DNA from 2 places in the Mesorhizobium sp. P3_B5 genome. Region 2 is predicted to be linked to the other one. Evidence: predicted binding sites of a transcription regulator. Region 2 holds the regulator's gene; the other holds the start of a gene.

Region 1 (15,985 bases), on a different contig from region 2:
TTCATGCGCTATTCCGGCGAAGGCATCCCGCTGCTGCTCGATGCCGGTCACCTCGCCTTTGCCGGCGGTGATGTGTTGCGCGCCATCGACAATCATCACCAGCGCATCAGCCATGTGCATGTGAAGGATGTGCGCATGGACGTGATCGACAATCTCGATCGCAGCAAGCAATCCTTCCTCGATGCCGTGGCGCTTGGCGCTTTCACCGTGCCGGGCGATGGTTCGCTGGACTTTGGCGCCATCGTGCAAAAGCTGGCGGACCATGGCTATGAGGGCTGGTTCGTGGTCGAGGCCGAGCAGGATCCGAAGAAGAATCCACCGCTGAAGATGGCGCAGGTCGGCTACGCCGAACTGATGCGGGTGATGACCGCCGCCGGCTACACGGTCGAAACGCAAGGCTTCCCCAACGCATGAATGCTGGATTTGCCGTGACGGGCAGCCTATCTGATGCCCAGTTGGTGAAACCCGGATTGGCCCGATGAAAGACTATGAGCACCCGTTCTTCCGGCCCTTGTGGCGGCGCGTTGCCATCGTCGTGGTCTGCCTCGCCTGGTCGGGGATCGAATTTGCCACCGGCACGCCATTCTGGGGCGTTCTCGCTCTTGGTTTCGCTGGCTACGCCGTCTGGCAGTTCTTCTACCTCTACAAGCCGGTCGATGAGGACAAGCCTCCGGTCGAGCCAAAGGAATAGAGCGGTCAATGGCGCAGAGGTTTTTGTGGATCGGATACGGCGTGCGTGGTGGCTCGCCGACGTTGGCGATTGGCAGGAACGCTCTTCACTTCGTCATCCTAGGGCGGAGCAAGGAGCGCAGCGACGCAGCGCAGACCCTAGGATCCATGCCATGACGTTGAAGGTGGCGTGACGGTGCAGGATTTCGCTCCGCTGCACCCTTCGGCCGAGGTAACGGCATGGATCCTAGGGTCTCCGCGACGGAGCTTCGCTCCTGCTTCGCCCTAGGATGACGAAGTTGAGAGGGCCCCGGCTAATCTCCGAAGTTTGTTCACGGGACCGCAAGCAGGGCTGAAATTAGGGAGACAAAAAATGTCGAAACTGCTCGTCAAAGCCAACAAGGGCCATGGCCGCGTCGCCCATGTCACGCCGAAAAGCGCCGGCTGGACCTATGTCGGCTTCGACCTGCATCGGTTGAAGCCCGGCGAGACGGCATCCGGCAAGACGCAAGATCGTGAAATCTGCCTGGTGTTCGTCACCGGCAAGGGCAAGGCAAAAGCCGGCGGCAACGAGCTCGGCCTGCTCGGCGGGCGCATGTCGCCTTTCGAAGGCAAGCCGTGGTCGGTCTATGTACCCGAGGGTTCGGACTGGTCGGTGACCGCAGACACTGAACTGGAACTCGCCGTCTGCTCGGCGCCCGGCCTTGGCGGCGGTCTGCCGGTCCGCGTCATCGCGCCCGACGATCTCGGCCAGGAGATCCGCGGCAAGGGCACCAACACGCGCTATGTCACCAACATCCTGCCGGAGGGCAAGCCGGCCGATTCGCTGCTGGTGGTCGAGGTCATCACGCCCGGCGGCCATACATCGAGCTACCCGCCGCACAAGCACGACCAGGACAATCTGCCGGCCGAGTCCTATCTCGAGGAAACCTACTACCACCGCCTCAACCCGCCGCAGGGCTTTGCCTTCCAGCGCGTTTACACCGATGCCGACAAGAATGGCGAACGCGCCCTAGATGAGGCGATGGCGATCGAAGACGGCGATGTCGTGCTGGTACCCGAGGGCTACCACCCCTGTGCGGCCTGTCATGGCTATGATCTCTATTATCTCAACGTCATGGCCGGACCGAAGCGGACGTGGAAGTTCCACAACGCGCCCGAGCACGAATGGCTGATGAAGGCCTGATCGGTCCCGCCTTTTCGGCTGAAGCTGTTGGTCCAGCTTGGAAAAATCGTCGGCTAAGGACCTTCAGGGTCGATTTGCCATCGAAAACCCTTCAAAGCTTCGTCAATCCGTCATGGAAATCGCCTATGGCAGCGGAGCTGACGAGGACTTCTTATGCGCTATGCCATCTATTTCACCCCCCGGCAGGACGAGCCGCTGGCGCGGATCGCCGCCAATTGGCTCGGCCGGGATCCGTTCGGCGCCGCCACCCGCCCGGTCGAGGCCGTGGGCGATTTGTCGGCGGCGGAAGTCGCCTTCCACACCGCGTCAGCCCGCCGCTACGGTTTTCATGCGACGCTGAAGGCGCCCTTCCGGCTGGCGCCGAACGAGACGGAAACCTCGCTTCGCGCGGCACTTGACGCTTTTGCAGAAGCGACGCCGGTGGTGACCATCCCGCGCCTGGTCGTCAGCCAGATCGACAGCTTCTTCGCGCTGGTGCCGGAGGGCCCGCTGCCGGCGCTCAACCGTTTCGCCGATGACGTCGTGCTTGGCTTCGACCGTTTTCGCGCGCCGCTAACCGAAGCGGAAATCGAACGCCGCAGCCCCGATTCGCTGAAGCCGGCCGAGTTTCGCAATCTCTGCCAGTGGGGCTACCCCTATGTCTTCGAGACCTTTCGGTTCCATATGACGCTGTCGGGCCGCGCCGGGTCACAGGAAAGCCCCCGTTTGCGCGCAGCAATCGACAGCCTGTTTGCGCAGGTGCTGCAACAGCCGGTGCCGGTCGACGCGCTGACGCTGTTTGTCGAAACCGAACCCGGCGCCCCGTTCATGGTGCTTTCCCATCACGCACTGGCGCGCCGCGCCGCCAGAAAAACTGCCTGACGCTGAACCAGCAAGGACTGCCTGCAATGACCGCCGAGACCGTTCTGAACAATGCCCGCATCGTCCTGGCCGACGAGATCGTCGAAGGCTCGATCGTGTTGCGCGACGGTTTCATCGCCGGCATCGAGGCCGGTGTCGGCCGAACCGGCGAGGACATGGGTGGCGACTACATCATCCCCGGTTTGGTCGAGCTGCACACCGATCACCTCGAAGGCCACTATGCGCCGCGACCGAAAGTGCGCTGGAATCCGATCGCCGCCGTGCTCGCCCATGACGCGCAGGTGGCCACCGCCGGCATCACCACCGTGCTCGATGCCTTGCGCGTCGGCATGGACGAGGATGCCGACCTGACATCCCTGGACATCCGCAAGCTGGCCGACGCCATCGAGGACAGCGTCCAGCAGGACCGGCTGCGAGCCGACCATTTCATCCATCTGCGCTGCGAGGTTTCGGCACCGGATTGCCTCGCCGCTTTCGCCAATTTCGACGGCGACGAACGGGTCAAACTGGCGTCGCTGATGGACCATGCGCCGGGACAGCGCCAGTTCGTCAATCTCGAAACCTACGCCTATTACTACCAGCGCAAGCTGAAGCTGACCGATCGCGACTTCAAGCTGTTCTGCGAAAAGCGGATGGCCGAATCGGAGCGGAATTCGGCCCCCAACCGGGCGGTGATCGCCGCTGCCTGCCATCAGCGTGGCATCGTGCTGGCCAGCCATGACGACGCCACGGCAGGCCATGTCGGCGAGGCGATCGAGCAAGGTGTGCGCGTCGCCGAGTTCCCGACCACCGAGGAAGCCGCTAGGGCTTCGAAGGACGCCGGCCTCGGCGTGCTGATGGGCGCGCCAAACGTCATGCGCGGCTCCTCGCATTCGGGCAATGTCTCGGCCCGCACGCTGGCTGGCGAGGGCCTGCTCGACATATTGTCGTCCGACTACATTCCTTTCAGCCTGATCCAGTCGGCCTTCTTCCTCGGCGACGTGGTCGAGGGAATTTCCCTGCCGCAGGCGGTGGCGATGGTCTCGAAGAACCCGGCCGATGCGGTCGGTCTCACCGATCGCGGCGTCATCGAACAAGGCCGGCGCGCCGATCTGGTTCGTGTCCGCGTCGATGACCACGTGCCCGTTGTCCGCACCGTCTGGCGCCAGGGACGCCGGGTCGCATGATGGTGTCGGCGTTGATCGAACGCGAGTTGTCCGCCGAGACGTTTCCGATCCGTGACGGTGTCTTCGTCGCCGTCGTCGGCCCAAGCGGCGCCGGCAAAGACACGGTGATCGGCTACGCCCGTGCGTGCTTCACCGAGGAGACGCGGCTGGAGTTCGTGCGCCGGGTCATCACCAGGCCTTGCGACATCACCAGCGAAGACCACGACACGCTGGCCGACGCTGCTTTTGTCGAAGCCGAAGCCGACGGTGCCTTCGCCGTCGCCTGGGAGGCGCATGGCCTGCGCTACGGCATCCCGGTCGATGTCGACTGGTCGGTCGCCAATGGCCGTGTTGCCATCGCCAATGTCTCCCGCGCGATCATCCCGGTCTTGCGCGAACGCTATGCCAATCTGGCCATCGTCGAGATCACCGCCACGCCGGAGGTGCTGGCCGAGCGGCTGGCCATGCGCGGCCGCGAGTCTCGCGGCGAAGTGCTGGCGCGGCTGGCGCGCAGCGCCAATGTGACCTTGTCGGAACCTGGCGTCACCTCAATCGACAACAGCGGCCCGCGCGAAGCGGCCGGCGAACGTTTCACTGAGGTGCTGCGCAAGGCGATGGCGTTTTCCGATATGTCGGGGATGATCTAGTCAGATCACTACTCCGCCGCCGCACCGGCCACGCTTTTGCGTGTCGCGTCCATCATCAGCCGCCGCGCCCGGAACACGCCCCATTGCTGGTCGACCAGCACACCGATCAGGATAACCCCGCCCATCACCGCGAAGTTGAGCGAGGAGGGGATGCCGAGCAGATTGACGAGGTTCTGCAGCTCCTGCAGCAGCACCGTGCCGAGGATCACGCCGATCAGCGAGCCTTCGCCGCCGCGCAGCGAGAAGCCGCCGAGCACCGCCGCCGCAATGGCGTAAAGCTCGTAGAACTGGCCGTGGCTGGCCGGCGAGATCGAGCGCGTGTACATGGCGAAATAGACCGCTGACAGCGCCGTCAGAACGCCGCAGATGACATAGGCGGCCATGACGACGCGCCCCGTTCTAATGCCGGAATATTTTGCCGCTTCCTCGTTCTTGCCGATGGCGTAGAGGTAGCGGCCGAACACCGAGCGGTGCAGCACCACCCACATGACGATGGCGATGACGATCAGCGCGATGAAGCTGTTCGGCACGCCCCAGCTGCGCCCCGCCGTCAGGAATTCGAGCTCCGGAAAATTCTGCCCGAAGCCGAAGCCCGCGGTTCCGTCGGCGGTGTAGAAGCGCGCCACGCCGCGATAGATCAGCAAACCGCAGAGCGTCACCACGAAGGGCTGCAATTTCAGCCGCGTGATCAGCCAGCCATGCACCAGGCCGATGATGGCGCCGAGCACCAGGATCAATGGCAGCGCGATCGGCCATCCCAAACCGCGCACGGCGATGAAGTCGATAAACAGCGTACCGAGCAGCGCCACCACCGATCCCACAGACAATTCGATGCCGCCGGTGATGATGACGAAGGCCTGGCCGATCGACAGGATGCCGAACAGGCCGATGAGGTTCGAGGTGTTGGCAAGGTTGATCGGCAACAGGAAGCGCGGATTGATGATCGCCACCACCGCTCCGACCACCAGGATCAGGATCAGCAGGCCGAGATCTTTCTTGCTCATCGTCTTCTCCCCAATGCCCGCTTGAGCAGGTTCTGCAAAACTGTTCCGCCGTTTTGCGACAGCGGCAAAAACAAGACCTAGTTCGGCTTCTTGCCGACAGCCAGCAACAGCACGTTTTCCTGGCTGAAGTGTTCCTTGTCGAGAATGCCGGAGATCTGGCCCTCATGCATGACGGCGATGCGGTCCGAAACGCCGATCACCTCTTCCATGTCGCTGGAGATCATCAGCACCGCGACGCCGGCATCGGCCAGCGCCCGCATCAGCCCGTAAATCTCGGCCTTGGCGCCGATGTCGATGCCGCGCGTCGGCTCGTCCAGGATCATCACCTTGGGGTCCATCGCCAGCCATTTGCCCAGCACCACCTTTTGCTGGTTGCCGCCCGAGAGCGTGCCGGTGCGCGTCTGCACCGATGGCGCCTTGATGCCGAGATTGGTCTTCTGCTTCTCGGCCGTGGCGGCCTCGGTGCTGGCGGAAACCAGGGAACGCCTGGCATGCGCCGGCAAATTCGGCAGCGAAATATTCTGCGCGATCGAGAGATCAAGCAGGATGCCGGTCAGTTTGCGGTCTTCCGGCACCAGGAAGATGCCGCTGGCCACCGCGTCGGCGGCGGAACCCAGAACCAGGCTTTGCCCGTCGAGCTGCAAGGTGCCGCCAAAGCTCTTGTCGATGCCGAACAGCACGCGCGCCAGTTCGGTGCGGCCGGAGCCGACCAGCCCGGCCAGGCCGAGGATCTCGCCATGCCTGACGTCGAGGTCGACCGGACGGTCGGGATAGGCGCCGGTGCGGATGGCCTTGGCCGACAGCGCGACGCTGCCCGGCGCGCGCGCCGCTTCGGCGGCCTTCTCGCGCTCCTTCAGCATGCGGCCGATCATCAGCTTGACCATCTGGTCGTGATTGATCGAGCTCTTCGGCAAGGTGCCGGCAAGCAGCCCGTCCCTGAGCACGACGACGCGATCGGCGACCCGCTCGACCTCGTGCAGGCGGTGCGAGATGAAGATGACGCTGATGCCGTCGGCCTTCAGCGCGGCGATGACATCGAGCAATTTGTCGGTCTCGGCGAGCGGCAGGCTCGACGTCGGTTCGTCCAGGATCACCAGTCGCGCCTTGATCGACAGCGCCTTGGCGATTTCGACCATCTGCTGCTGCGCCAGCGACAGCGACGAAACCGGCGTGTCGGCCGAGAAGTTGGCACCAACCCGCTTCAGCAACGGCGCCACCATGGAGCGAAGTTTTACCCGGTCGACCAGCCTGAGCGGACCGCCACGCAACGGCTCGCGGCCGAAAAAGATATTGGCGGCGACGTCGAGGTTTTCGAACAGGTTGAGTTCCTGGTGGACGAAGGCGATGCCCGAACCGAGGCTCCCTTCGACGGTCAGCCCGTGATGCGCGACGCCGTCGACGGTGATCGTACCGGTGTCCGGCGTCGTCACGCCGCCAAGGATTTTCATCAGCGTCGATTTGCCGGCGCCGTTTTCACCGACCAGGCCGATCACTTCGCCCGGCCTGACCTCCATCGAAAACCCATCCAGCGCGACAACGCCGGGATAGGTCTTGCGCACGCCCTCGAGGCTGAGGAACGGAGTGGATGCAACGATGGATGTGTCGGAGTAATTCATCATGCCTGACAGCAGCCGGTGGAACGAAATAGTCCCATCTGCAGACTGACGACCCTTGCCGGGTTCGTCAATGCGAACCGCCGGCCCGGGATGAACCCGAGCCGGCGCAATTCATTCGCTTAGTTCCCGGACATCGCCTTCAGATTGGCGGCATAGGCGTCGACGTCATCCTTGCCGATGATCTTGGTCGGCACGATGATCAGGCCGCCTTCCGGAATGCCCGACTTGTCGCCCTTGAGATAGGCCGCCATCAGCTTCATGCCTTGATAGGCCCATTCGAAGGGCTGCTGCACGACAGTCGCCGCCACGGTGCCTTCCTTGACGCCGCCCAGCGTGATCGGATCGTCATCGAAACCGACGACGGTGATCGAGCCGAGCTTGCCCGCGTCGCGCAGCGCTTCATAGATGCGCGGCGTGTTGTAGGAGTAGAAGCCGACCATGCAGGTGATGTCGGGGCTGGCGACCAGCGCGTCCTCGACATTCTTCTTGGCGCGCGCCTGGTCGATATCGTCACCGCGCACGTCGACCAGCTCGATCTTGCTGCCGGCGAGCCCGTCCTTCATGCCCTGGATGCGTTCCTTGGCATTGTCGGCGCCGAGCAGGCCGACGAAGCCCAGGCACTTGCCGCCGTCGGGCATCGCCTTCTTGGCAATCTCGGCCGCCTGCTTGCCGGCATCGACATTGGACGAGCCGATATAGGCGACGCGCTTGGTCTGCGGTGCGTCGCTGTCGGTGGTGAACAGCGCCGTTTCAGAAGCGATCTTGTTCAGGCCGTCGGTCGAGGTCTTGGGGTCGACGGCGGACACCATGATGCCCTTGACGCCGGCGGTCACCAGATCGTCCATCAGCCGCTGCTGGATGGCGACCGACGACTGCTCCGGATATTTGAGTTCGAGATTGTAGTCGGGCAGTTCGCCCTGCGCCTTCTTGACGCCGGCTTCCGCCGCCTTCCAGAAATCGGAAGCGCCGTTGACGACGAAGGCCAGTGTCGGCTTGTCGTCGGCACGCGCGATCGCCGTCGCCGACAATCCCAGCAGCAGGGCAGCCGCGGCTACGGATGCGTTTCGTATTGCAGATTTCATGTTCAACCTCCCATTTGGCTTAGACATTTTCGCTGATCAGAAAATTGTCGTTTGTGGCTTGGACGCCCTCTCCTCAAGGCGCTTCTAGGGCAGCGAAAGAACGGCGCCGTTCCAGCCACGTCGTGGACTTTAGAGACTCATTTGCGGTTCGTAAATAGTCCGATTTGTCTGACATTTCCGTGAACGTATGGCATTGTCCTGCCGGCCGCAGCCTGCCCGATATCGTGCCATACGCCTGCTCCAGTCATCGCTGCTCGATCCCGAGCTTTGCATGACCATTTGACGTTAGAACGCTTACGGGTATTAGTAAATAGTATTAGTTTCCGGTTGGAAATCGCGAGGTCGGTTGTGGAGATGGCGGCGAAGACGGGGAGGTTTGCGGTCGATGCGAGCCGTGGCGGAGCGAAAAAGAAGAGCCACCGCAAGGTCTTGCCCTATCAGACGTTGCCTGATGCCTTGCCTGCTCACGCGTCGCGGACGGCTGTATGGTAGCCGGGATGCTAATAATCATTGGCGCGCGGTCAGATTATAAACGCACGCCACCGGACCATCTTGCTGTTGTGCCGGCCTGTGGTTAGACAGGCTGGGATGGGGGACGAGACTGCAATGAGCGAACCGACGGAACTGCGCGATCCCTCTCCCGAGGTTTCCCGGCGCCGCAAGCCAGCGGGCAAAAACCCCAAGGGCCGTGTCACCATGACCGACATCGCCAGGGCCGCGGGCTGCTCGCAGGCGACGGTTTCGTTCGTGCTCAACAACACGCCGGGCATCAGGCTGTCGCAGCAGACCCGCGAGCGGGTGATCGAGGCGGCGCGCACGCTTGGCTATTCACCGCCCGCCTTTTCCGCCTTGCAACGCCCGGTGCCCGCCTTCGACGGGCTGGACGGGGTGATCGGCTTTGCCGTCGACCAGCTGGCGACCAGCCCGGAAGCGGTCGTTGCTATCGAAGGCGCGCGGCAAGCCTCGTGGAATGCCGGCAATGTGCTTTTGGTGGCGCAGACGCTGGGCGATTCCGTCATGGAGCCGCGCGCCATTGCAGCACTGACCAAGCGGGGCATTTCGGCGCTGATCTACATGACCATCTTCACCCGCGAGATCGTTGCCCCTGACTATCTCTACGGTCTCGACATCCCGGTCATTTTGCTCAATTGCTACACCGCCGACTATGCCTTCCCCGCCGTGGTGCCGAGCGAGATCGCCGGCGGCCAGAGTTCCACCCGCCATCTGATCAGCCATGGCCACCGCCGCATCGCCACCATCACCGGTGAACCCTGGATGCAGGCGGCGCAGGATAGGCTCAAGGGTTACCGCCGGGCGCTGGCCACGGCCGACATCCCGTTCGATCCGGAACTGGTGGTCGAGGGCGACTGGTCGGCCAGCGCCGGCTATGCCGCCACCGTCAAGCTATTGGCGCTGAAGGATCGCCCGACCGCCATCTTCTGCCAGAACGACCGCACCGCCATCGGCTGCTACGAAGCGCTGAAGGAAGCCGGCCTGCACATTCCCCAGGACATCTCAGTCGTCGGCTATGACGACGAGGAAATCGCCCGCCATCTGTTCCCGCCGCTGACGACCTCGATCCTGCCGCACATGGCAATGGGCCAATGGGCGATCGAACAGCTGGAAGTGCCGGCCCCGCCTGGCCGTGGGCGGTATCCCATCACCAAGCTGGAGTGTCCGCTGGTGGAAAGGGAGTCGGTAAGCGCTGTCGCCGGGCCGTCCACGAGTTCGCGCGAAACATCGGTGGGCTAAAGCGTCGGCTCGCCGTCCGGCGCTCTATCCGCCAACCATCAGCTTGACGACTTCATCGTGGTTGGTTTCCGAGATCTTGCGCTCGCCGGCCTGGACGCCGCGCCGCAGCACGACGATGCGGTCGGACACGGCAAAAATGTCCTGCAGATTGTGCGAGATGAAGATCACGCCGCGGCCTTGTGCCTTGAGCTGGTGGATGAGCGAAATGACCTTGCGCTGCTCGGGCACGCCAAGCGCTGCCGTCGGTTCGTCCATGATCAGGATCTGCGCGTCCCAATAGACGGCCCGGCCGATGGCGACAGCCTGGCGTTGACCGCCGGAGAAATTGCTGACCGGGGCCTCCAGCCGGCTGACATGGAAATCCAGCCGGCTCATGGTCTGCTTGGCGGCGACGGCCATCGCCTTGCGGTCGAGCACCGGCAGGAAGCCGAAGGCCTTGCGCATGGGTTCACGGCCGAGGAAGATGTTGGCGCCGATCGACAGATTGTCGGCCAGTGCCAGGTCCTGGTAGATGGTCTCGATGCCCTTTTCGCGCGCCTCCTGCGGCGTCGCAAAGGTGACTGGCTGGCCCCTGAGCAGGATCTCGCCGCCGGTCGGCTGAAACACCCCCGATATCGCCTTGATCAGCGTCGTCTTGCCGGCGCCGTTGTCGCCGGCCAGCGCCACCACTTCGCCCGGCCGCACGGCCATGGAGAAATCGTTGAGCGCCTGCACCGCGCCAAAATGCTTGGAAAGGTGGCGAACTTCGAGAAGCGGTGTGGTCTGATCGGAACTATTCATCCTGGCGAGCTCCACTGAACCGGCGCTGCGCCTGGTCGATTAGGACGGAGATGATGATGACGACGCCGACAGCGATGAACTGCCAGAACGGCTCGACATTGACGAAAACCAGCCCGTACTGGATGACCGCGATCACCAGCGCGCCGGCGACCGTGCCGAAGATGGTGCCGGAGCCGCCGAACAGGCTGGCGCCGCCGATGACCACGGCCGCGACGCTGTCGAGCAGCAGCGGCTCGCCGGCCTGCGCGGCGCCGGCGGTGAAGCGCGCCGCATAGAGCGCCCCACCAAGGCCGGCGCACATCGCCGACAGCACGTAGAGGCGCAGTATGTGCCCCCTGATGTCGATGCCGGCGCGACGCGCCGCCTGGACGTTGGCGCCGATGGCGTAATTGTGCTGGCCGAACCGGGTCTGGCTGAGCAAATAGTGCATCACGATGACGAAGATGGCGGTGATCATCACGAGATAGGGCACGCCGTAGAATTTGCCGTTGCCGAGCAGCGCGAACCAGGAATTCTGCACCGGCACCGTGGTGCCGCCGGCGAGCAGGTAGGCAGCGCCGCGCGCCACGCCGAACATGCCGAGCGTGCCGATGAAGGGCGGGATTCTGAGCCGCGAGATCAACAGGCCGTTGATGACGCCGGGCACGCCGGCGACAAGCACGGCAGCCAGGATGCCGGCCAGCATGGCCAGCGGCAGCGGGATTGCGGCGCCCGCCATGTTGGTCGCGTGCGCGGCGATGACGGCCGCCAGCCCCATGATGAAGCCCAGCGAGAGGTCGATACCGCCCGAAATGATGACGAATGTCTGTCCGGTCGCCAGCAGCAACGGCGCAACGGCAAAGATTGCAATGGACTGCACGTTGAACGGATTGAGCACGAAGGTGGCGCCGAAGGAGAGCCGCGACCAGACCTCGAAACAGATGATCAGGCCGGCAAGGAACAGCCAGGCCCGGCCTTCGGCGATCCGGCCGAGCAAGGTTCTGGTGGGATCACCATGGTCCGCCTGGGGGGCGACATGCTTTTCGACCTGTTGTGATGTTGACGTCATCAATGCATCCGATCCGCGGCTTGGCTGTCCTGGCCAGGCCTGTGTCAAACAGGGTCCCGGCGCGATACCGGGCATCGGTCTCCTCCCGGCTCGCCGGGAGGAGACCAGAGTGAGGACTTATTCGGAGTAAAGATACTTCGAGATGTTCGGATCCGCGATGTTGGACTTGTCCATGATCGTGAAGCCGGTGCCGATCGCAACCGGGATCGAATGGCCGGTCAGATGGGCATAGGCCGAAACGACGCCGAAATAGCCGATCTCGGCCGGATGCTGCGCAATCGCAACGTCGACCAGGCCGGTGTTGATGTTGTCGACGATGCTGGTCGGCGCGTCGAACGCCACGACCTTGACGACACCGCTCTGTCCGGCCTGCTTGACGCCATTGGCGGCACCCAGCGCGGAGAACAAATTGGCGCCGAACACGCCGACGAGATCGGGGTTGCGCGCGAACACCGCTTGCAGCTGCGACGCCGCTTTGTTGGCGTCGTCCTCGTTGAACTGGGTCTCGAGCACGGTGATGCCGGTATGCTTGGCCATCTCCTTCTTGAAGCCTTCTTCACGCTGGTCGGTGGTCGAGATGCCGGGCTTGACGTTGGAAACGTAGACCTTGCCCTTGTCGCCAATGGCGGTGGCGAGCGCCCGCGCGGCAATCTCGCCGCCCAGCACGTTGTCCGAAGCGATATAGGCCAGCGGGAAATCCGCATCGCCGGCGCCGGTCTGGTAGACGCCGCTGCCGATGAAGGTGTCGACGGTGATAACCGGAATGCCGGCATCATTGGCCTTGCGCAGCGGCTCGACCAGCTGAACCTTGTCGGTCGGCGCGATCAGGATGGCGTCCGGCTTCTTGGCGATGACGGCGTCAAGCACGGGGACCTGGGTGACCGGATTGAAATCCGGGGCGCCCTGGAAAACCAGGTTGACGCCAAGTGCATCGGCTGCCGCCTGGGCGCCCTTGCGCATGGTGATGTAGAAACCGTCGGTGGTCAGGCCCGGAACGAGCGCAATGGTGAACTTCTTGTCTTCGGCCTGAGCCGATCCGATCAGCGCCGTTGCGCTGATGGCGAGAGCCGCGAGCGCGGCAACGATCTTCTTCATGACATCCTCCTCATGGGTGTTGGCAGATTTGCCGTTGCGATTGGAATCGAAATGGCCGTCGATCTGTTCAAGGGCTGACGGCCGGAAACGCCTGCTTGCTGTTACGGGCAGCTCCTCCCAGGCGCCTCCCAAGTCGTTAGGTCAGCCGGTCGAAACCGACCGGCCTGATATCGGCGGTTCCGTTTCCTTGCCTCCGCAAGGTCCAGAGAACCGCGCTGCCCGACACGCATGCGTGCCTAGCTGAAAAGTTGTAACACTTTGCTGAAAGAAATTGCAACCGGGTATTTCCCGGGCCGAAACGCTTTTCAAAACGGACGGCATCTGCCTGCTCCGCGGAGCCCCCGCGGGAGACTAGAGCATGATCCCGAAAAGGGGAAACCGGTTTTCGGGGGAGATCATGGTCCAGCAAAAGGGTGATTTTTGCAGTCGGGCGGACGACTCTACCGCGGCAAGGCGTCGAGGATGGCCTGCGCCGTCTTGGTGTCGGTTATCAGCGCGTTGATGAGCTTGGCCCGCACAGCGCCGATGATGGCGCTCGCCTTTTCCGGCAAGGCGGCGACGCCGATGACCAACGGCACGGCGCGAAGCTGGGCCGGCGACATGGCGATCATCCGGCTCTCGCCTTCCCAAGGGATCAGCGTGCCGTCGGCGTCGAAATAGTGGCGGATGACGTCGCCTGCGGCATGAAACAGCGCCTGTTCGCTCAGCGTCGCGGCACTTGCCTCGGGCGGGTTGATGGCATGCGGCAGGCCGATGCCGACGATCGCCACATCGGTGCGGTCCCACAGCGCGACACTGTCGGCAATGGCCGCATCGCTAAGAAAAACCTCGCGCAATTCGGTCGACGGCAGATAGGGCGCATGGATGAAGTGCGGCGTGCCGCCGAACTCCTCGGCGGCGAGGCGCACAAACTCGTTGATCTGGAAATGCGCCGCCTGCTGCTGCATGCCGCCGGTGGCCGCGACGGTGAGAACGCCGGGAATGCGGGGCAGGCCGGCGCGGATCACCTCGCGGATGGCGCGCCCCCAGCCGATCGCGACCACCGAGCCGGCCGCCAGCTCGGCTTGCCTGAGCAAGGCGCCGAGCGGTGCGGCGAGCGCCGCCAGCGCACCGGCCGCCGGTGTCTCGACCACCGCGGCAGTGCGCAGCCCGAGCCCGTCGATCAGCTGCGTGGTGATGATCTCGGGCGTTGCCAGGTCGAGAACCTCGATGCGCACGATGCCTTCTGCCCTGGCCCGCTGCAGCAACCGCGATATGGTCGCGGTGGAGACGCCGAGCCGGCGCGCGATATCGACCTGCGACATCTCCGCCTCGTAATGCATCTTGGCGACCGTATGCAGCATCGTCCGCGATGCGGCCGCATCGTTTGCTGAGGGGACAGACAGCTTGCAATTCCTTTCAGCAATGTGTTACAGGTCCGGCGACTGATCGAGTTATCGCGCAAATCGGGCAGACCTGCAACGTGAGTTCGTTCCCACGGCACCTTGTGGGGTCCGGCCGGATTTTCAGGGTTCGATAGCAGATCGATGCGGCATGCCTGCCGCGAGGTAGGCAACCGTCCTGTTCCACAAAATTGCGCCCTGGGGCGCCAACATCGGACAAAACACCATGACCAAGATGACGACTGCAGAGTTGCGCGGCTACCAGCAGATCTGCGGCAAGGACGGCGCAATGATGGCCATCGCCTGCGACCAGCGCGGCGGCATGCGCACGCTTCTGGCGTCGGACCCCGAAGAACAGGCCAAGATCACCAACGACATGCTGGGCGACACCAAGGCCGACATCACCCGCTACCTCGCCAGCCAGGCCTCCTGCGTGCTGCTCGACCCGCTCTGCGCCGTGCCGCGGGTGGTCGATGAAGGCGTGCTCAACCGCGATACGGCGCTGCTCATCGGCCTCGACGCCTCCGGCTTCGATGTGACGCCGCAGGGCTACCGCCTGTCGCGCCTCGTTCCCGGCATCGACGCGCGCCGCGTGCGCGAACTCGGCGGCACCGGCGGCAAGATCATGGTCTATCTCAGGGCCGACAAGCCTGAGGCGAACGAGCACAACACTGCCATTCTGCGCCAGTGCATCGCCGATTTCGGTAGGGAAGACCTGCTGCTCGTCGTCGAGTTCCTGACCTATCAGCTCGAAGGCGAAAGCGTTGAGGACTATACGGCCAAGATCCCCTCGCTGGTCGAGCAAGGCACCCGCATCTCGCTGGACTGCGGCGCCAAGGTGCTGAAGCTTCCCTATCCCGGCACGCCGGAATCCTGCGCCCGGATCACCAGCATGGCCGGCGACGTGCCGTGGGCGGTGCTGTCGGCCGGCGTCAACCACGCGACCTTCCTTGGCCAGGTCGAAATCGCCATGCAGAACGGCGCCTCGGGCGTCATCGCCGGCCGCTCGCTGTGGAAGGACTGCATCTCGCTCGACCGTGACATTCAGCGTGAAAAGCTCAAGACCATCGCCGTGTCGAGATTGCGCGAGCTGCAGGCAGTGATTGGCAATTACCGGCAGAAAGCCGCCTAAGGCATGCTGATATTCAGGTGATGCCGGCCTGCGAATGACTGATACCTGCGCTTCCGGCCTTCGCCGGCCGAAGCGCTCTTGAGTGGCCGTGGCAGTTAAGGCTACGGTCGGCGTAGGCCGGTGCTCACGTACTTCAAGTACGCTCCGCTCCGGTTCTCGGTATCAGCCATTCTCGACTCGGCCTGACCTGAATCTCAACACACCTTGGAGCAGGGTTCAGACAGGTACGGAACGTCATGCCTCAAAGATCGATGGCCATCGGAATCGATATCGGCGGCACCAATCTGCGGGCCACCCGCATTTCCGCCACCGGCGAAATCCTCAAACGCCTGTCCGAGAAAAGCGCGCCCGACCCGGAGCTCGTTCTCGGCCGCATTGCCGACATGGTGCACCAGCTCGACGCGCCCGACGTGGCGGCGATCGGCGTCGGCGTCCCCGGTCGCGTCGAAGCGCGGCGCGGCGCGGTGCTGTCCGGCGGCTATGTCGACCTCGCTTCGGTTGCGCTCGCGCAGCGGCTGGAAAGCATGGCCGGCAAGCCCGTCATCATCGACAATGACTGCAACATGGCGCTGACAGCCGAAATGGC
Region 2 (15,985 bases):
GCGGCCGGCCGCAAGTCGGTCTCGGGCTCAATCCGGAAGCAGCCGCTGTGATGACAGTGGTGCTGTCGCTGAATTTCCTTTCCGTCGCTGTCATCGACTACGCCGGCCAGGTGGTGGCCGAAGAGCAGCGCCGGCTGGACACGCTGACCATGCCGCGCGACGAACTGATCGGCGAATGTGTCGCCATAGTCAGGCGTCGGCTCGAGGATCCCGACCTCGACACCCACAGCGTCGCCCGCATCGCCATGGGCATCCAGGGCATCACCGATTCGCACGCCCGCGCCATGCTGTGGTCGCCGATCACGCCGCAGACCGACATCGCCTTCGCCGACATACTGGAAGGCGAATTCGGCATTCCGGCCACCATGGAAAACGACTGCAACATGATGGCGGTGGCGCTGCAGTGGCGCGATCCGGTCCGCTACCACGACGATTTCATCGCCATCCTTTTGTCGCACGGCATCGGCATGGGACTGGTGCTGAAGGGCGAGCTGTTCACCGGCACCCATTCCTCGGGCGGCGAGTTCGGCCACATGATCCATCGCCCGGGCGGGGCGCTGTGTCGTTGCGGGCGGCGCGGCTGCGTCGAGGCCTATGCCGGCAACTACGCCATCTGGCGCAACGCCAGGCAATTGGGCGAGGACGCCGAGCCGGTCGCCGATGTCAGCGACGCCGACATGCGGGCGCTCGCCGTCGCGGCACGTGAGAAAGACGGACCGGAGCGCGAGGCCTACCGCAAGGCCGGCGAAGCGCTTGGCTTCGGCCTCGGCAGCCTGTTTGCGCTGATCGATCCGGCGCCGGTCGCCATGGTCGGCGTCAGCGCCGCCGCCTTCGACCTGATCGAACCGGCGCTGCGCGAGGCCATCGCCCAGACCGCCGGCGGCCAGCACTCGAAATCGATCTCCTTCGACACCGAACCGAACGAATTGCCACTGATCCGCGAAGGCTGCGCCATGCGGGCACTGAGCTTCGTCGACCAGGAGATCTTCGCGCCGGGCGGGCAGGCACGGGCTGGCGCTATCGGGAAAGACGTGGCCTGAGGACGACGTCAATCATTGATGCCGCAGATTGTCGCCGACTTTAGAGATTGGCCGAAGCCGTCCCAACGTCGTCATCCCAGGGCGAAGCAGGAGCGAAGCTCCGTCGCGGAGACCCTGGGATCCATGCCGTGAAATCGGTCAAAGAATTCAACGGGGCAGAATTCTGCACAGTAGCAACGCCTTGAGGTCGCGGCATGGATCCTTGGGTCTGCGCCGCGTCGCTACGCTCCTTGCTTCGCCCAAGGATGACGAAGCCATGAGCGGGCTGAGCCAATCATCGACGCGTGAGGTCCGGGAGTGGACGCATTCAACCAATAAACGCTTCCGCGCCGAGGGACCTAGTCTTCGCGGATCGCATAACCGGCGCCCCGAATGGTTCGGATGACATCTGGCATGCGGCCATTGTTGACCGCCTTGCGCAACCGGCCGACATGCACGTCCACCGTGCGTTCGTCGATATAGATCGTCTCGCCCCAGACATTGTCGAGCAACTGGCTGCGCGAGAACACCCGGCCAGGATGACGCATCATGAACTCGAGCAGGCGGAATTCGGTCGGCCCGAGCCGGATCTCGCTTTTCTTGCGATAGACCCTGTGCGATTCGCGGTCGAGCACGATGTCGCCGACCTTCAGCACGCTGGACAGCACTTCCGGCTTGGCGCGGCGCAGCAGCGCCTTGACCCTGGCCATGAACTCCGGCGTCGAGAACGGCTTGACCAGATAGTCGTCGGCGCCGGTCGAGAGGCCGCGCACGCGGTCGCTCTCTTCGCCACGCGCGGTCAGCATGATGATCGGCAGCCGCTCGGTTTCGGGCCGCATCCTGAGACGCCGGCACAGCTCGATGCCGGAAACCGCCGGAACCATCCAGTCCAGCACCAGCAGGTCGGGCACGTTTTCCTGCAGGCGGATCTCAGCTTCGTCGCCGCGCGTCACCACCTCGACCTGGTAGCCTTCGGATTCGAGATTGTAGCGGAGGAGCAGGCCTAGCGGCTCCTCGTCCTCCACCACCATGATGCGTGGCGCGATCATCGGCTGGTCACCCTTGTCGTCATGCCGCCGGCGCGGACATCGCCGTCTCGTCCTGCTTCGGACGATTGGCGGGCAGCTGCGTGCCGGTCAAAACATAATACGCATTTTCGGCGATGTTGGTGACATGGTCGCCGATGCGCTCGAGGTTCTTGGCGCAGAACAGGAGGTGCGTGCACGCGGTGATGTTGCGCGGATCTTCCATCATGTAGGTCAAAAGCTCGCGGAACACCGATGTGTATTTGACGTCGATGCGCTCGTCGTCGTTTCTGAGCTTGGCGAGCGCTGCCGCATCGGCGGCGGCATATTCCTCGACCACCCCTTGCACCTGGATGAGCACAAGTTGAGCCATCGCATCGATGGAATGCGACAGGTCGCGCGGCGTGACGCTGAGGCCGACGGTGCCGACGCGCTTGGCGATGTTCTTGGCGAGATCGCCGATACGCTCGAGGTCGCCGGCCATGCGGATCGACCCGACCACTGCGCGCAAATCGTTGGCCATCGGCTGGCGCTTGGCGATCAGCGTGATGGCGCGGTCGTCCAGCTCGCGCTGGCGCGCATCCATGATGGCGTCGTCGGAGACGACGCGCTGCGCCAGGGCGTTGTCCGAATTGAGCAGCGCCTTGGTCGAGCCGCTGACCATCGAGCCGGCGAGATCGCCCATGTCGCGGATCAGCTTGCTGATCTGCCCCAGCTCTTCATCGAAAGATGCGACGGTATGTTCACCCATGATCCTAGTCCTCGTGCCTGAAACTTCGCTGCCGGAACCGCTCAGCCGAACCGGCCGGTAATGTAGTCCTGGGTGCGCTTGTCGTCGGGGTTGGTGAACATCTTGTCGGTGGCGCCCTCCTCGACGAGGTAGCCGAGATGGAACATCGCCGTGCGCTGCGACACGCGCGCCGCCTGCTGCATCGAGTGGGTGACGATGACGATCGTGTAGTTCTGGCGCAGTTCGTCGATCAGTTCCTCGACACGGGCGGTGGCGATCGGATCGAGCGCCGAGCAGGGCTCGTCCATCAGGATCACCTCGGGCGACACGGCAATGGCGCGCGCGATGCACAGACGCTGCTGCTGGCCGCCGGAAAGGCCGGTGCCGGGTTCCTGCAAGCGGTCCTTGACCTCGTTCCAGATCGCCGCCTTCTTCAGGCTCGACTCGACGATCTGATCCATGTCGGCCTTGCGCTTGGCCAGTCCATGGATGCGCGGGCCGTAGGCGACGTTCTCGTAGATCGACTTCGGGAACGGATTGGGCTTCTGGAACACCATGCCGACGCGCGCCCTCAGTTCGACGACGTCGATGCTCTTGTCGTAGATATCCTCTTCGTCCAGCGTGATCTTGCCGGTCACCCGCGCCGAATCGATGGTGTCGTTCATGCGGTTGAGGCAGCGCAGGAAGGTCGACTTGCCGCAGCCCGACGGGCCGATCAGCGCCGTCACCTGGTTGAGGCGCACGTCGAGATTGACGTCGAACAACGCCTGCTTCTCGCCGTAGAACACGCCGACCTTGTCGCCGCGCATTTTGATCACTTCGTTCGACTTGGCGTTCATTTTATCGCCCACAGCGTTTTCAAGGGACTGTTCGGTCATGATGTTCATACCAAAATGCCTTTTTTCTACCAGCGCCGCTCGAACCGGCGCCGAAGCACGATCGCGGTGATGTTCATGGCCATGAGGAAGACCAGCAGGATGATGATGGCGCCGGACATGCGTTCGACGAAGGCGCGTTCGGCCTCGTTCGCCCACAGGTAGATCTGCACCGGCAGCGCCGTCGCCGGATCGAAAGGTGTCTTCGGATAGTCGGCAACGAAGGCGACCATACCGATCAAGAGCAGCGGCGCGGTTTCGCCGAGCGCGCGCGCCAGGCCGATGATGGTGCCGGTGAGAATGCCGGGGGCGGCTAGCGGCAGGATATGCTGGAACACCATCTGCATCTTGGAAGCGCCAAGACCAAGCGCTGCCGCGCGGATCGACGGCGGCACGGCGGCCAGTGCCGCACGCGTCGCGATGATGATCGTCGGCAGCGTCATCAGCGTCAGCACCAGGCCGCCGACGAAAGCGGCCGAGCGCGGCATGCCGAGGAAGTTGATGAAGACGGCAAGGCCGAGAAGGCCGAAGACGATCGACGGCACCGCGGCCAGATTGTTGATGTTGACCTCGATCAGGTCGGTGAACCGGTTCTTCTTGGCGAATTCCTCCAGATAGATGGAGGCGGCGACGCCGATCGGCAGCGCCAGCAAAAGCACGATCACCATCATGTAGAGCGAGCCGATGATCGCCACGCCCATGCCGGATGTTTCCGGACGGCTGGAAGCTCCGTAGGTGAACAGGCCGGTGTTGAAGTGCTCGGCCATCACGCCGTCCGCCTTCAGCTTGTTCATCCAGGCGATCTGCTGGTCGGAAACCTTGCGGCGCGCTTCCTCGACGCCGAGGTCGATCTGGCCCTTGAAGGCCGAGTCGAGATTGGCGGCGGCCAGGATGTTGACGTCACGCGTCGTGCCGATGACCGACGGATCGGCGGCGACGATGTCGCGCAGCTGGACGCGGGCGCCTTCGGACAGGAAGCCCTTGAGCTGTTTGATAGCCGGCTTGTCGTCGGGAGAAATGCCGAGCTTGGCGATCAGCGCGTTTTCGGCAAGCTTGGGATAGTTCGCCTTGATCAGCACACTGGGATCGGTGGCCCGCTTGTTGGAAGGATCGATCACCTTCGCGTCGAAGTTGACAGGCAGCGACACCGTCGTCTGCCAGAAGGCGGTGTAACCCTTCGAGACAATGGTGACGAGGATGATGGCCAGGAAGGCAAGGCCGACGGAAATCGCCAGCATGCCATAGATGCGGAAGCGGCGCTCCGCGGCATAGCGGGCCTTCAGCCCGATGTCGCGGCGCGGATGAGCGGCGGCCCGGACCATCGTGTCCATGGGAATGTCGGTCATTCGTACTGCTCCCGGTATTTGCGCACGATGTAGAGCGCGACGATATTCATCACCAGCGTCAACGCGAACAGCGTCAGGCCGAGCGCGAAGGCGACCAGCGTCTGCGGCGAATTGAACTCGAGGTCGCCCGTCAGCTGGTTGACGATCTTGACGGTGATGGTCGTCATCGCCTCGAACGGGTTGATGGTGAGATTGGCGGCGACACCTGCCGCCAGCACGACGATCATCGTCTCGCCGATGGCGCGCGAAGCCGTCAACAGGATGGCGCCGACAATGCCGGGAAGTGCCGCCGGCAGGATGACGCGCTTGATTGTCTCGGAGCGGGTCGCGCCGAGGCCGAGCGAGCCGTCGCGCATGGCGCGCGGCACCGCCGTGATGATGTCATCGGACAGCGAAGACACGACCGGGATCAGCATGACGCCCATGACCAGGCCGGCGGTGAAAATGCTCTGGCCCTGGATGAAGGGCGAGCCGCCCGTCAGCGCCGCGGAGAGATCGCGCAGGAACGGCCCCAGCGTGACCACCGCGAAGATGCCGTAGACGATGGTCGGTATGCCGGCGAGCAGTTCCAGCGCCGGCTTGACCACAGAGCGCAGCCGGGGCGTTGCATATTCGGCCATGTAGACCGCCGACATCAGCCCGATCGGCACCGCGACAACGAGCGCGACCGCTGCGATATAGAGCGTGCCGGCAAGCAGCGGGATCAGGCCGAACTGGCCCTGGCTCCCGCCCGAACCGGCAGCGGAGAAACGCGGATCCCAGACCGTGCCGAAGAAGAAACTCGCCGGCGACACGCTTTCGAAAAAGGTGATCGTCTGGAACAGCATGGAAAGCACGATGCCGACCGTGGTCAGGATGGCGATGGTGGAGGCGGCAAGCAGCCCCCACAGCATCAGCCTCTCGACATTGTTGCGCGCCCTGGCGCGCGGCGCGATCTGCCTCAGCGCATAGAAGGCGCCGGCGATCGACAAGGCGAAGGTGATAATTGCGCCAAACAGGCCGAGCCGGTTCTGCACGGCGTTCGCCTCGACGGCGATCGGGATCATGTAGTCCTGCGTGTCGGTCGCCAGCGCCACGCCCTTGGCGGCGAGCATCGGCTGCAGTCCGGCGAAAGTGGCTGGCAGTGCGGTGTTCGCGTCGAGCTGGCGCAAGCCCTTGGCGAGGCTCTTTACCAGGCTGACGTCCAGCGCCTCGCTGGCAACCTTGCTGTCGGCGGTCCGCTCGGGCAAGGCGGCGTGAATGTGACGGTCGAGATAGACCGAAGAGCCGACGTTCCAGACGGCGAGCAGCAAAAGGGCGGGCAGAACGGCGAGCAGGAAGGCCCACCAGCCGTGATAGTGGGCGCGCGAATGCGGCTTCACCGTGCCATTGTCCTGAGCGGAAGCACGCTGCCGGCCGATAAAGAACGCAACCAGGCCTATGGCAACGATAATGGCGAGTACGAGCAAGGACGACATCACCCACCCCAAGGAAAATTCAAAGCGCCGCCGCCATTGCGGCAGGCGACGAAACCAGGGCGCGGACTTGGCCCGCGCCCTGGTTCGGTAGCTGATTACATCGTCTTCCCGGCGGCGAATGCGTCACGCTGGGCCTGACGCTCTGCGTCGGGAGCCGCAACGAGGCCGTATTCGGCGAGCGGGCTTTCCGGGCCGACCATCTGGTCGTCAAGGAAGAACTCGACATATTCCTTGAGGCCGGGAACGACGCCGAGATGCGCCTTCTTCACGTAGAAGAACAGCGGGCGCGACACCGGATACTCGCCGCTGGCGATGGTCGCGGTCGAAGGCACGATGCCCTTGACGGTCGCAACCTTCAGCTTGTCGGCGTTGTTTTCGTAGAAGGCGAGGCCGAACACGCCGACGCCGGTCTTGTTGGAGTCGATGCGGGCGAGCGTCTCGGTATAGTCGCCGTCGATATCGATAGCCTTGCCGTCCTTGCGGATGGCGATGCAGGTCTTGCCGACTTCCTTGTCGTCGCTGATGCCGGTCGCCTTGATGGCGGCCTTGTCGCAGCCGGCGTCGAGAAGCTTGGTCTCGAACACTTCACGCGTGCCGTGCTTTTCGCCCGGGATGTAGGCGGCGATGTCCCAGTCGGGCAGCTTCGGGTTGACCTGGCTCCACTTGGTGTTCGGATTGTCGACCAGCTTGCCGTCGACGACCAGCTTGGCGGCCAGCGCCTTGTAGATGTCGGCGGGAACCAGCGCCCAGTCCGGGCCCTTGATGTCGGTGGCGAAGACGATGCCGTCATAACCGATGCGGACTTCCTGGATTTCCTTCACGCCGGCGTCGACGCAGGACTTGACTTCGTCCGGCTTGATCGGGCGCGAGGAGTTGGCGATATCGATGGTGTCTTCGCCGACGCCCTTGCAGAATTCCTTGATGCCGGCGCCGCTGCCGCCGGACTCGACCACCGGGGTCTTGAAGTTGGTAAAGGTTTCGCCGAACTGCTCGGCGACGATCTTGGCATAGGGTAGCACGGTCGACGACCCGGCGACCTGGATCTGGTCGCGCGCGGCGGCGAAGCCGGACGACGCGGCCAGCGCAAGCGCCGCGGCCGACGCCGTGAGGAGGAATTTCTTCATGTGGCCTGCTCCTGTTCGGAAGATGGTCTCTCGGCGCCAGTGTCTTTCGGCGCCCGCTGAGGCCAATAGCCCCCGATTATTACAGTCGCATGACAGTTTCGTGTCAGCCCGGTAACGTCGAACGGGAGTGCCGAAAATGGCGGCCGGCCAGCCTTGGCAATGTGGTCGCGGTTTGCTGCCGAAATCAGGGACTTGCGCGATTCCGGCCGGCTTCTTCCTCAGCGGCAAGCGCAGGGAAAGAAAAGCCGGGCGGGAGCGCGTTGCCTGTGGCCAGAGCGTGTCTTGGCCAAGCCATCACCGAAAACAGGGTCCGTTGGGGTAGAATTGACGCTGTTTCTTGCCGGCGGTCGCTTGCTCCCGCCCGTAACTGGTGCGGATTTCTATGCGATCATTGTCCCGGCTGCGGGCTTGTTTTGGTATGGTGCGATCGCACCATAGTGTTTCGCGCAAGGGCGGCGCCGAATCTTCGGCGATCTTTCTCCGCTCCTTGCGAAAGCAGCTGCGACGGCGCGCCTATCCTGCGCTGCGCAGGACCTCCCCGCCGGCGTTGACCCAGCGCTCGACCTTTTCCAGCAAGGCCCTGGGGCTGATCGGCTTGGGCAGATAGTCGTCCATGCCCGCTTCCAGACAACGTTCGCGATCGCCTTTCAGCGCATGCGCTGTGACGCCGACAATCGGGATATGCGTACCCGTCTCCTCTTCCAGCCGGCGAATGGCGGCCGTCGCTTCGAGCCCGCTCATCTCCGGCATCGAGACATCCATCAGGATCATGCGCGGGTTGAGCCTGCCGAAGGCGTCGAGCGCCTTGCGACCGTTGCCGACGATTTCGAAACTGTAACCGGTTTCACCGATGATCTGGGTGAACACCATCTGGTTCACCTCATTGTCCTCCGCAACCAGTATGTCGAGCCTGCGTTCATCGCCGGTAGCCCGGGCGCGGGCACGAACCGGCGGTGGCTGCAGCAAGGCCCGCTCCGAAGCAGCGTGTGGCGGCTTTGCGGATGCGGGTTCGGCAATGCCGCCGGAACCGCTGCGTGCTGCCGGCAGCACGCGACCGTCCGTCGTGTGGTGATGGTGACGCTGGATTGTCGCGACCAGTGTTTCCAAAAGCACCGAGGACCGCGCCGGCTTGATCAGCTGCGCATCGATGCCGAGATCGCGATAGCTGGTGTTGGCGAGCGATTGGTCGACCGATGTCAGCATGATGATCGGCGTATCGGCGAGGCCGGCGGTGTTGCGCACGATCCGCGCCATTTCGGCGCCGCTCATTCCCGGCATCTGGTAGTCGAGCACGACGCAGTCGACCGGCACCCCATAGGCAGCCGCGGCAACGAGCACCTTCAACCCCTCGGCGCCGCTTTCCGCCGCGCAGGCATCGAATGTCCATGACGCCATCTGCTCGCTCAGAATCGACCGGTTGACGGCATTGTCGTCGACGATCAGCACCCGTGCGCCCGTCACGTCGACCGGCATGATCCGCTGCCCGCTCTGTTGCCCGGCCCTGGGCAATGTCACGGTGAACCAGAAGGTCGAGCCCTTGCCTTCGTCGCTTTCCACGCCGATCTCGCCGCCCATCAGCTCGACCAGGCGCGAGGTGATGGCGAGCCCGAGCCCGGTGCCTTCGTGGCGTCTGGTCGACGAGGTATCGACCTGGCTGAATTTTTCGAAGACGAGTTTCAGTTTCTCAGGCGGAATGCCGATGCCGGTATCGGTGACCGAGATGGTGAGCTTTGTTCCCGTCGGCACCTTCTGACCGGTCACGTCGACCAGCACATGGCCTTCGTCGGTGAATTTCACCGCATTGCCGACCAGATTGGTGACGATCTGCCTGATGCGGCCGACATCGCCGATGAACAGGCTCTCCAGGCCGGGCTCGATGCGCACGATGAGCTCGAGGTCCTTCTCCTTGGCGCGCGTCGACACCAGCGTCGCCACATCCTCGATCGCCTCGGGGAGGTTGAAGGGCGCCGGGTCGAGCACCAGCTGGCCGGCGTCGATCTTGGAGAAGTCGAGGATGTCGTTGATGATCGTCAAAAGCGCGTTGCCCGACTTGACGATGATGTCGGTAAACGTCTTCTGCTTCGGATCGAGATCGGATTTGGCCAGAAGTTCGGCCATGCCGAGCACGCCGTTCATCGGCGTGCGGATCTCGTGGCTCATATTGGCCAGGAATTCCGACTTGGCGCGGTCGGCAAGCACGGCGCGCTGCCGCGCCTCGCGCAATTCGGCCTCGCGCAGCTTCAGTTCGGTGATGTCGGTGGTCGATCCGATCAGGTAGAGCGAGCCATCCGACGCGATCATCGCGCCCTTGCGGGCGAACTGGTGGCGCACGCTGCCGTCGGCAAGCGTCACCGTCTCCTCCACCTCCTGGGTCTCGCCGGTGCGCAGTACGGCAAGATCGCCATTGACGAAAGCTTCGCCGTCCTGCCCGAAAATCTCGATGTCGGTCTTGCCGATCGCATCTTCCCTGGTGAGACCGGTGAGGTCGCACCAGCCCTTGTTGACGTAGAACTGCCTGAGGTCGGAGCGCTTGGCGTAGATCGACACCGGCACATTGTCGATGAGGCTGCGGAACACCTCGTTCTCGCTCATGCTCTCCTGCAGCGCGTGTTCGCGCGCCTTGACCTCAGTGATATCGGTGCTGGAGCCGACCAGGTGCACCGACCCGTCGAGCGCCACCAGCCGGCTCTTGCGCGTCATCAATTGCCTGAGCGTACCGTCGCGGTGGGTAACGGGCTCCTCGATCTCGCGGACGCGGCCGGTGACGACGACTTCGGTGTCGTCCTGGCTGTAAGTTTCGGCATCGTCGACGCCGAAAAGCTGGCGGTCGGTGCGGCCGATGACCTCTTCCTTGGGGATGCCGGTCAGCGCGCACCAGGCCTTGTTGACGAATTCGATGCTCAGATCATCGGCCTTGATGAAGGCGGCAACCGGCAGTTCGTCCATCACGTGCCGGAACAGGTCGATCTGCCGCATGCTTTCCTGCAGCGCCTTTTCGCGGCTCTTGATCTCGGAGATGTCGACGCGCACGCCGATGAACGTGCCGTCCTCGGTCCGCATGTCGTAGACCTGGTACCAGCGGCCATCGGGATTGAGGCGCTCATAGGACGAGTTGGGCAAGCGGTAGCGGGCGAGAATGGCGTCGAGCCAGCGCTCGGGATCGCCGTCATACAGTTTGTCGACCTGAGGGTCGCCGCTGAGGCGGAAATAGCCGACCGAATGGCCGAGCTTCAGCGCGTCGCGGAAGGTGCCGCCGGGGTGCCAGGCCGGCTTCAGCGCCGGCAGCGTATCCTGCAGCTTGCGGTTGGCGAAAACGAACTTGTCGTCGCGATCGTAGATGATGACGGCGGCCGGCAGCGATTCCAGCACCGTGGCGAGGTTCTTGCGTGCGTCCTCGGCTTCCGTCTCGCGGCGCTTCATGTCGGAAATGTCGAAGATGAAACCGGCGACATAGTTGCGGCCGCTCGCCATCGAGACGCGGTTCTTCCTGACGATGCGCGAGTGGCCGATGCCGGCAAATGCGAAGTTCTCTTCCACTTCGTAAGGTTTGCCGCTTGCCAGGACCTGCCTTTCGCTTTCCTCGAACAGCACCACCTCGTCCGGAGCGACGAAATCGCCACCGGGCTTGCCGAGCATCGCCTGTGGCGTCTGTCCGAACAGTGAGGAGAAGGCCTCGTTGACGAAGACGAAACGCAGATTGTCGTCCTTGACGAAGATCGGGTCCTTGACCCCGTTGATCACCGCCTCGGCCAGCCGCGATTTCTCCAGCGCTTCCGCCAGTTCCGCCTCGCGGTCCTTCATCTCGGTGACGTCGACATAGGAAATCAGCCGCTTGCCGCCGGCCAGCGGCGACATCGACGAGATCAGCGTGCGGCCGTCATTGCGCGGGAATTGCTTCGATCCGGCCGTGCCCGCCCTGATCTCCGCCTCGCGCTCGACCATATGCTGATGCCATGTCGCATCGTCGGAACCATAGGGGTCGACGTCGCGGCTGGCCTGCATTAGATCGCGGAAGTTGCAGCCGATCTCGGCGCGCCGGGCGTCGATCCCCCAGAAATCGTAGAAGGCGCGATTGATGACTTCGGCGCGCATGTCGGCATCGAGGACGAGGACGCCGATCGGCATCTGGTCGACCATCGTGCGCAGATTGGCGAAGGTTTCAGCAGTCCGGGCGTTGGCGCTGACGATCTCGGCATCGAGAGCCTTGAGCTCGGTGACCTCGTAATAGGTCAACAGCCGCTTGCCTCCCGACAGCGCCGTCACCGAGAACATCATCGTCCGGCCATCGGCGTGCGGGAACTCGCGCGGCGCGACGGAGCCGGCGCGAATCTCCTCGATGCGGCTGGCGAGGTAGCGCTGCCACGCCTGTTCGTTGATATCGCCATAGATGCCGTTGCGGCGGTTCAATTCCATCAACAGGCTGAACGGAGCGCCAATGGTCACGGCGCCCTCCGGAATCCTGGAGAGGTCGCGATAGGCCTTGTTGACGATCAGCGTGTCGAGCCGGGCGTCCAGAAGCACGACGCCCATATGCATGGCGTCCATGGTCCGCTCGAGATCGGCCAGATGCTGTGCATTCTCGCCAGCTGCCGGCGCATCACTGTCTTGCTGCGTCGACTTCAGCTGGTCGAATGCATCGGCCAACGCCGTGACATTGCGGCCAATGCCGCGATAGCCGGCAAATTTCGCCTCGGCATCGAAGCGTGGAAAGCCGGTGATCGCAACCCAGTGGCAGTCGGGGCGGCCGCCCTGCAATTCATAGACGAAATCCCGAAACGGCCGATGCGCCTGCAAATCCTCGAGATGCGCGGCGGCATTGCGATTGCCGTCCATCATCTGCTTGAGGAAATCGAAGCGGAACCGGCCAAGAATGGTCGCGGGATCGATGCCGGTGGCGGCCTGGTAGTTTTCCGAAACCCAGGAGAAGCGCAACTCGGCGTCGGTCTCCCAGACCCAGTCGGCACCCGCTTCGACCAACTGGCGCAGCGCCTCGGCCGAATCGATGTGATCGGCGAGCGCATCGTCGCCGTGCACACCCTTCTTGCGGGCACCGCGCTTGCCACGTGCCCCAACTGTTTCGTCCGCTTCCGCCATCCCGTCCCACCCCGAAAACCAAGGCCGAACCCTCCCCGCGGTTCGCCGACGGAATGTGCCCGAGAAGCATTAATGATCCGCTAACCATAACGGGTTGCATTGATCCAAAAGACGGCAACTGCAACGCGTCAATTCGGCCGGTTGTCGGCGGGACCGCAGCCGCGTTATAAGTTACCAAGGGGTATTGCTAATGTTCGGTCGGATTCTGCCTTGTTTCCTGGGCGTGACGCTGCTTTTCGGCAGTGGTTGCGCGCGCAGCTATGACGGGACGGTGGTCATCCCCAGACCGCTCGATGTCAGGCGTTTCTGGGACCAGGATCCATCGCAGACGCGAGCAACCCAATTGCAGGCGCAAACCGGTGTCTTTCCGGTGCCGCCGCAGGAGCCGAGACGATGGGTGGCCCACAGCGACACCCCGCCGGCACGGCGCCTGACGAGGGTCTCCAACCCGCCCAGCCTGTCTGCCGAGCCAACGAAGCCGCTGACCTGCAAGGACGTCAGCGCACCCGGCAAGCGCTATCGCGTCGTCTGCGAATAGCCGGCCGACTTTCAGTTGAGATAGTCAAAGCGACGCTGCGCCCTTTTTAGGCTCCTTGGCGCCGAGCTTCTCCAGCGCGAAACGCACCTGGCGCAGCTCATCCTGCCAGCCATCATCGTCGCTCATCGAACTTTCCGACGCCGCCCGCTGCAAGCCGCGCGCCTCGGATTCGATGTCGCGAAGCCTGGCGATTTTCTGATCGGTGGTCAGAGATTGGTCTTCGACAATCTCCTGCACCTTCATTTCCCTGAACGTGACCATGGCGATTGCTCCTGGTTGATCCCTGTCACAACGCCGTGACGGCAAGAGCGTTCCAGGCAGCTCGATGCATGTCGCCCCGGCGCCACGGCCTGAGGGGCACCATGGATCCCGATCCCGCAACATCGGCCGCTTGCCGCTGAAACCTTTGCCCGGTCCTGCGCGTTGTGTGTGCTCGCGTTGTGTGTGCTAAGGAGACCGAAGATGTCTATTCACTTCACCGTCTCTGGCCTGACCAGAAACCTGTTCCACTCGCTGGGACTCGACCATGAGCGGGCGCCGAGACCCCTGACGCCTGAGCAGAGCCTGCTGCTGGAATGCTATATGGCCGGCCAGATTCCGGAATCGGCCTGGAGCGACTACGTCTTCGAGACGCCGGAACTGCAACGGCATGTCAATGCGAGACGCCTGCACCATTGACCCAGGGCGAGAGCCCTCGAAAAACAAAAAGGCCGGCGCAAGGCCGACCTTTCCTTCCACCTCGACATCCGCGCCAGTACATCCGTGGTCACAGGTTGGAGATGAATTGCCCTTGAGTAGACAGGGCTTTGGTTAACGAAACCTTAGCTTGCGGCCGTGGCCTGCGATTTCACATAGGCGATATACCCGCGAACATCGGCGGCCGGCTCGGCATAGGCCTTGCCAAGCTTCTTCTCGATCGCCGCCATATACTCCTTCGCCCATTTGGGCAGCGTGTAATCGATGACCGCCAGGAACTCGAGCGTCGCCGCCAGACGGATGTCGGCGATCGACGGGTTGTTGCCGCCGATGAACGGCTTGCCGTCCCGGAAGAAGCTGTGAAAGACCTCCAGCGGCTCGGCAATCGCGGCTGTAGCAGCCTTCTGGGCCTCCGATTTTTTATCCGGATGGGCGTCGCTGTGTCCGACCTCGCCGGCATATTGCGCAAAGCCGAGCGCCGGATAGGTAGCGCGCGCCAGATAGGGGTAGAACGTGCCGACCAGGTAGAACATGGCGCTGTCGACCATCGCCCGCTTGGCCGGCGCCTTGGGATAGAATTTGTCCAACCCATGCTTGTTGGCGAGATACTGCATGATGGCGCAGCTTTCCCATAGCACGCCGCGCGGTAGGCCCTTGTCCTCGATCATCGGCGTCAGATGCGCCGGGTTGCGCGCCATATATTCGGGCGAGCGCGTGTGGCCCCAGGCGTCGGTCTCGGCAGGGTCAAACCCGGCCGCGCGGGCAAACACCCGAACGGTCATGTTGTTGACGCTGGGCTTCAGAATGCTGAGCTTCAGCGCCGGCTTTTTCGGCGATTTCGCCTTGGCTTTCGGCGCCGGTTTGGCGGCTGCCTTGGCCGCCGGCTTTGCGGCCGCTTTCGCTGCGGGTTTGGCGGCTGCCTTGGCCGCAGGTTTCTTCGCACTCTTCGTCGCTGTCTTGGCCATTGTGTTCCTCCCTTTTGTTTGGCTCGTCGTCAGTATGGGTTCTTCGGTGCCCGGTCGTCCGACAAGGTTGCGCGGGAACGCTCGACCAGCGCCTGGATCGCGTCGGCGAGATGCACTTCCGCAATATTGTAGTCACCACGCGCGACGCGGATCTTGTGTGCCTCCATCAACACGTCGGCATGGGTGAAGCCCACCGGCGGCTCGAAACGGTAGGAGGCGAGCTCGATCAGCAGGCCGAGCGGATCCTCGAAATAGATCGAATCCATGAAGCCGCGATCCTTGACGCCGCTGTGCTTGATGGCGCGCTCGTCGAGCCGGGCGACCGCTTGCAGGAAGGTGACGCGCGACACCGAGAATGCGATGTGGTGGACGCAACCCGGATCGGTCGGCGTGCGCCGCTTGACCGCCGTGCGGCTCTCATCGGTGAAGATGGTGATCAGCCTTCCGTCGCCCGGATCGAAATAGAGATGACTCTCCTTGGGCTTGTCGAGATTGGGCTGCTCGAAGATGAACGGCATGCCCAGCACGCCCTCCCAGAAATCGATCGAGGTCTGGCGCCCCGCTCCGACCAGCGTGATGTGATGGACGCCCTGCGATTGCAGCTTCTGCATTTGGCCCTCTCCCTGCCTCGTCCCGCCCGTTGCGGCGAGCTTAGATCTCTGGCCGTCGCACGCCATCGCCAACCAAGCATGCGCGTGGCGGATGTGCGTGCCTGGCAGCCTTTCCCGATCCGTTCCCCGGCGTTCTGCGCGCCGTCCCGAGCCTTTGGCTCGTGGCTTTTGAGGTGATGCTAATTCAATTGGCAGCGCCGCGCCAGAAGCGACGAATCCGAGCACGATGTTTTGAGATCCTGGACGCCCAGGGGGGATCGACCCCCCTGTTCCCGCCGTGCGGCCAACCCTGGCATGCTCTTGGCCACCGCCACGAGCGGAGGGCTCACCACACCAAAACGTAACCTACGCGGCGCGCCGTTGAGCCAACTGGAGACCCGGACGGGCTCGACGAGGGTCCACCGCGGTCACAATGGTGTGGTGGTGATCGCAGTACACGCGATCCGGCGAAGTCGGCCCAGCGCAAAAGCGGTACCCGCCGGGCACTGACCGGTCTTCGCTCACC

The links. Region 2 encodes PhoB, which activates phosphate uptake and scavenging genes when phosphate is short. Its sites were predicted from a motif close to TGTCATNNANCTGTCAT; they were not measured.
Region 1: the regulator PhoB is predicted to act here: its motif matches at 1,953-1,969, upstream of AC1DVW_RS05670 (DUF1045 domain-containing protein).

The regions. Positions count from the first base shown of each region.
Region 1 is NZ_JBFUGR010000002.1:132,409-148,393, forward strand. It holds gene iolE (myo-inosose-2 dehydratase) at 1-414, shown strand, start outside; gene AC1DVW_RS05660 (DUF3329 domain-containing protein) at 479-691, shown strand; gene iolB (5-deoxy-glucuronate isomerase) at 1,043-1,855, shown strand; gene AC1DVW_RS05670 (DUF1045 domain-containing protein) at 2,009-2,716, shown strand; gene AC1DVW_RS05675 (alpha-D-ribose 1-methylphosphonate 5-triphosphate diphosphatase) at 2,743-3,882, shown strand; gene phnN (phosphonate metabolism protein/1,5-bisphosphokinase (PRPP-forming) PhnN) at 3,879-4,508, shown strand; gene AC1DVW_RS05685 (ABC transporter permease) at 4,517-5,512, opposite strand; gene AC1DVW_RS05690 (sugar ABC transporter ATP-binding protein) at 5,590-7,128, opposite strand; gene AC1DVW_RS05695 (sugar-binding protein) at 7,248-8,210, opposite strand; gene AC1DVW_RS05700 (LacI family DNA-binding transcriptional regulator) at 8,817-9,962, shown strand; gene AC1DVW_RS05705 (ATP-binding cassette domain-containing protein) at 9,987-10,742, opposite strand; gene AC1DVW_RS05710 (ABC transporter permease subunit) at 10,735-11,790, opposite strand; gene AC1DVW_RS05715 (ABC transporter substrate-binding protein) at 11,908-12,885, opposite strand; gene AC1DVW_RS05720 (sugar-binding transcriptional regulator) at 13,326-14,228, opposite strand; gene AC1DVW_RS05725 (tagatose-bisphosphate aldolase) at 14,494-15,399, shown strand; gene AC1DVW_RS05730 (ROK family protein) at 15,651-15,985, shown strand, end outside.
Region 2 is NZ_JBFUGR010000007.1:100,575-116,559, reverse strand. It holds gene AC1DVW_RS19280 (ROK family protein) at 1-1,040, shown strand, start outside; gene phoB (phosphate regulon transcriptional regulator PhoB) at 1,379-2,068, opposite strand; gene phoU (phosphate signaling complex protein PhoU) at 2,088-2,795, opposite strand; gene pstB (phosphate ABC transporter ATP-binding protein PstB) at 2,837-3,661, opposite strand; gene pstA (phosphate ABC transporter permease PstA) at 3,679-4,995, opposite strand; gene pstC (phosphate ABC transporter permease subunit PstC) at 4,992-6,452, opposite strand; gene AC1DVW_RS19250 (substrate-binding domain-containing protein) at 6,548-7,576, opposite strand; gene AC1DVW_RS19245 (PAS domain-containing protein) at 8,090-12,670, opposite strand; gene AC1DVW_RS19240 (hypothetical protein) at 12,861-13,208, shown strand; gene AC1DVW_RS19235 (hypothetical protein) at 13,233-13,469, opposite strand; gene AC1DVW_RS19230 (hypothetical protein) at 13,671-13,886, shown strand; gene AC1DVW_RS19225 (glutathione S-transferase family protein) at 14,030-14,869, opposite strand; gene AC1DVW_RS19220 (VOC family protein) at 14,899-15,480, opposite strand.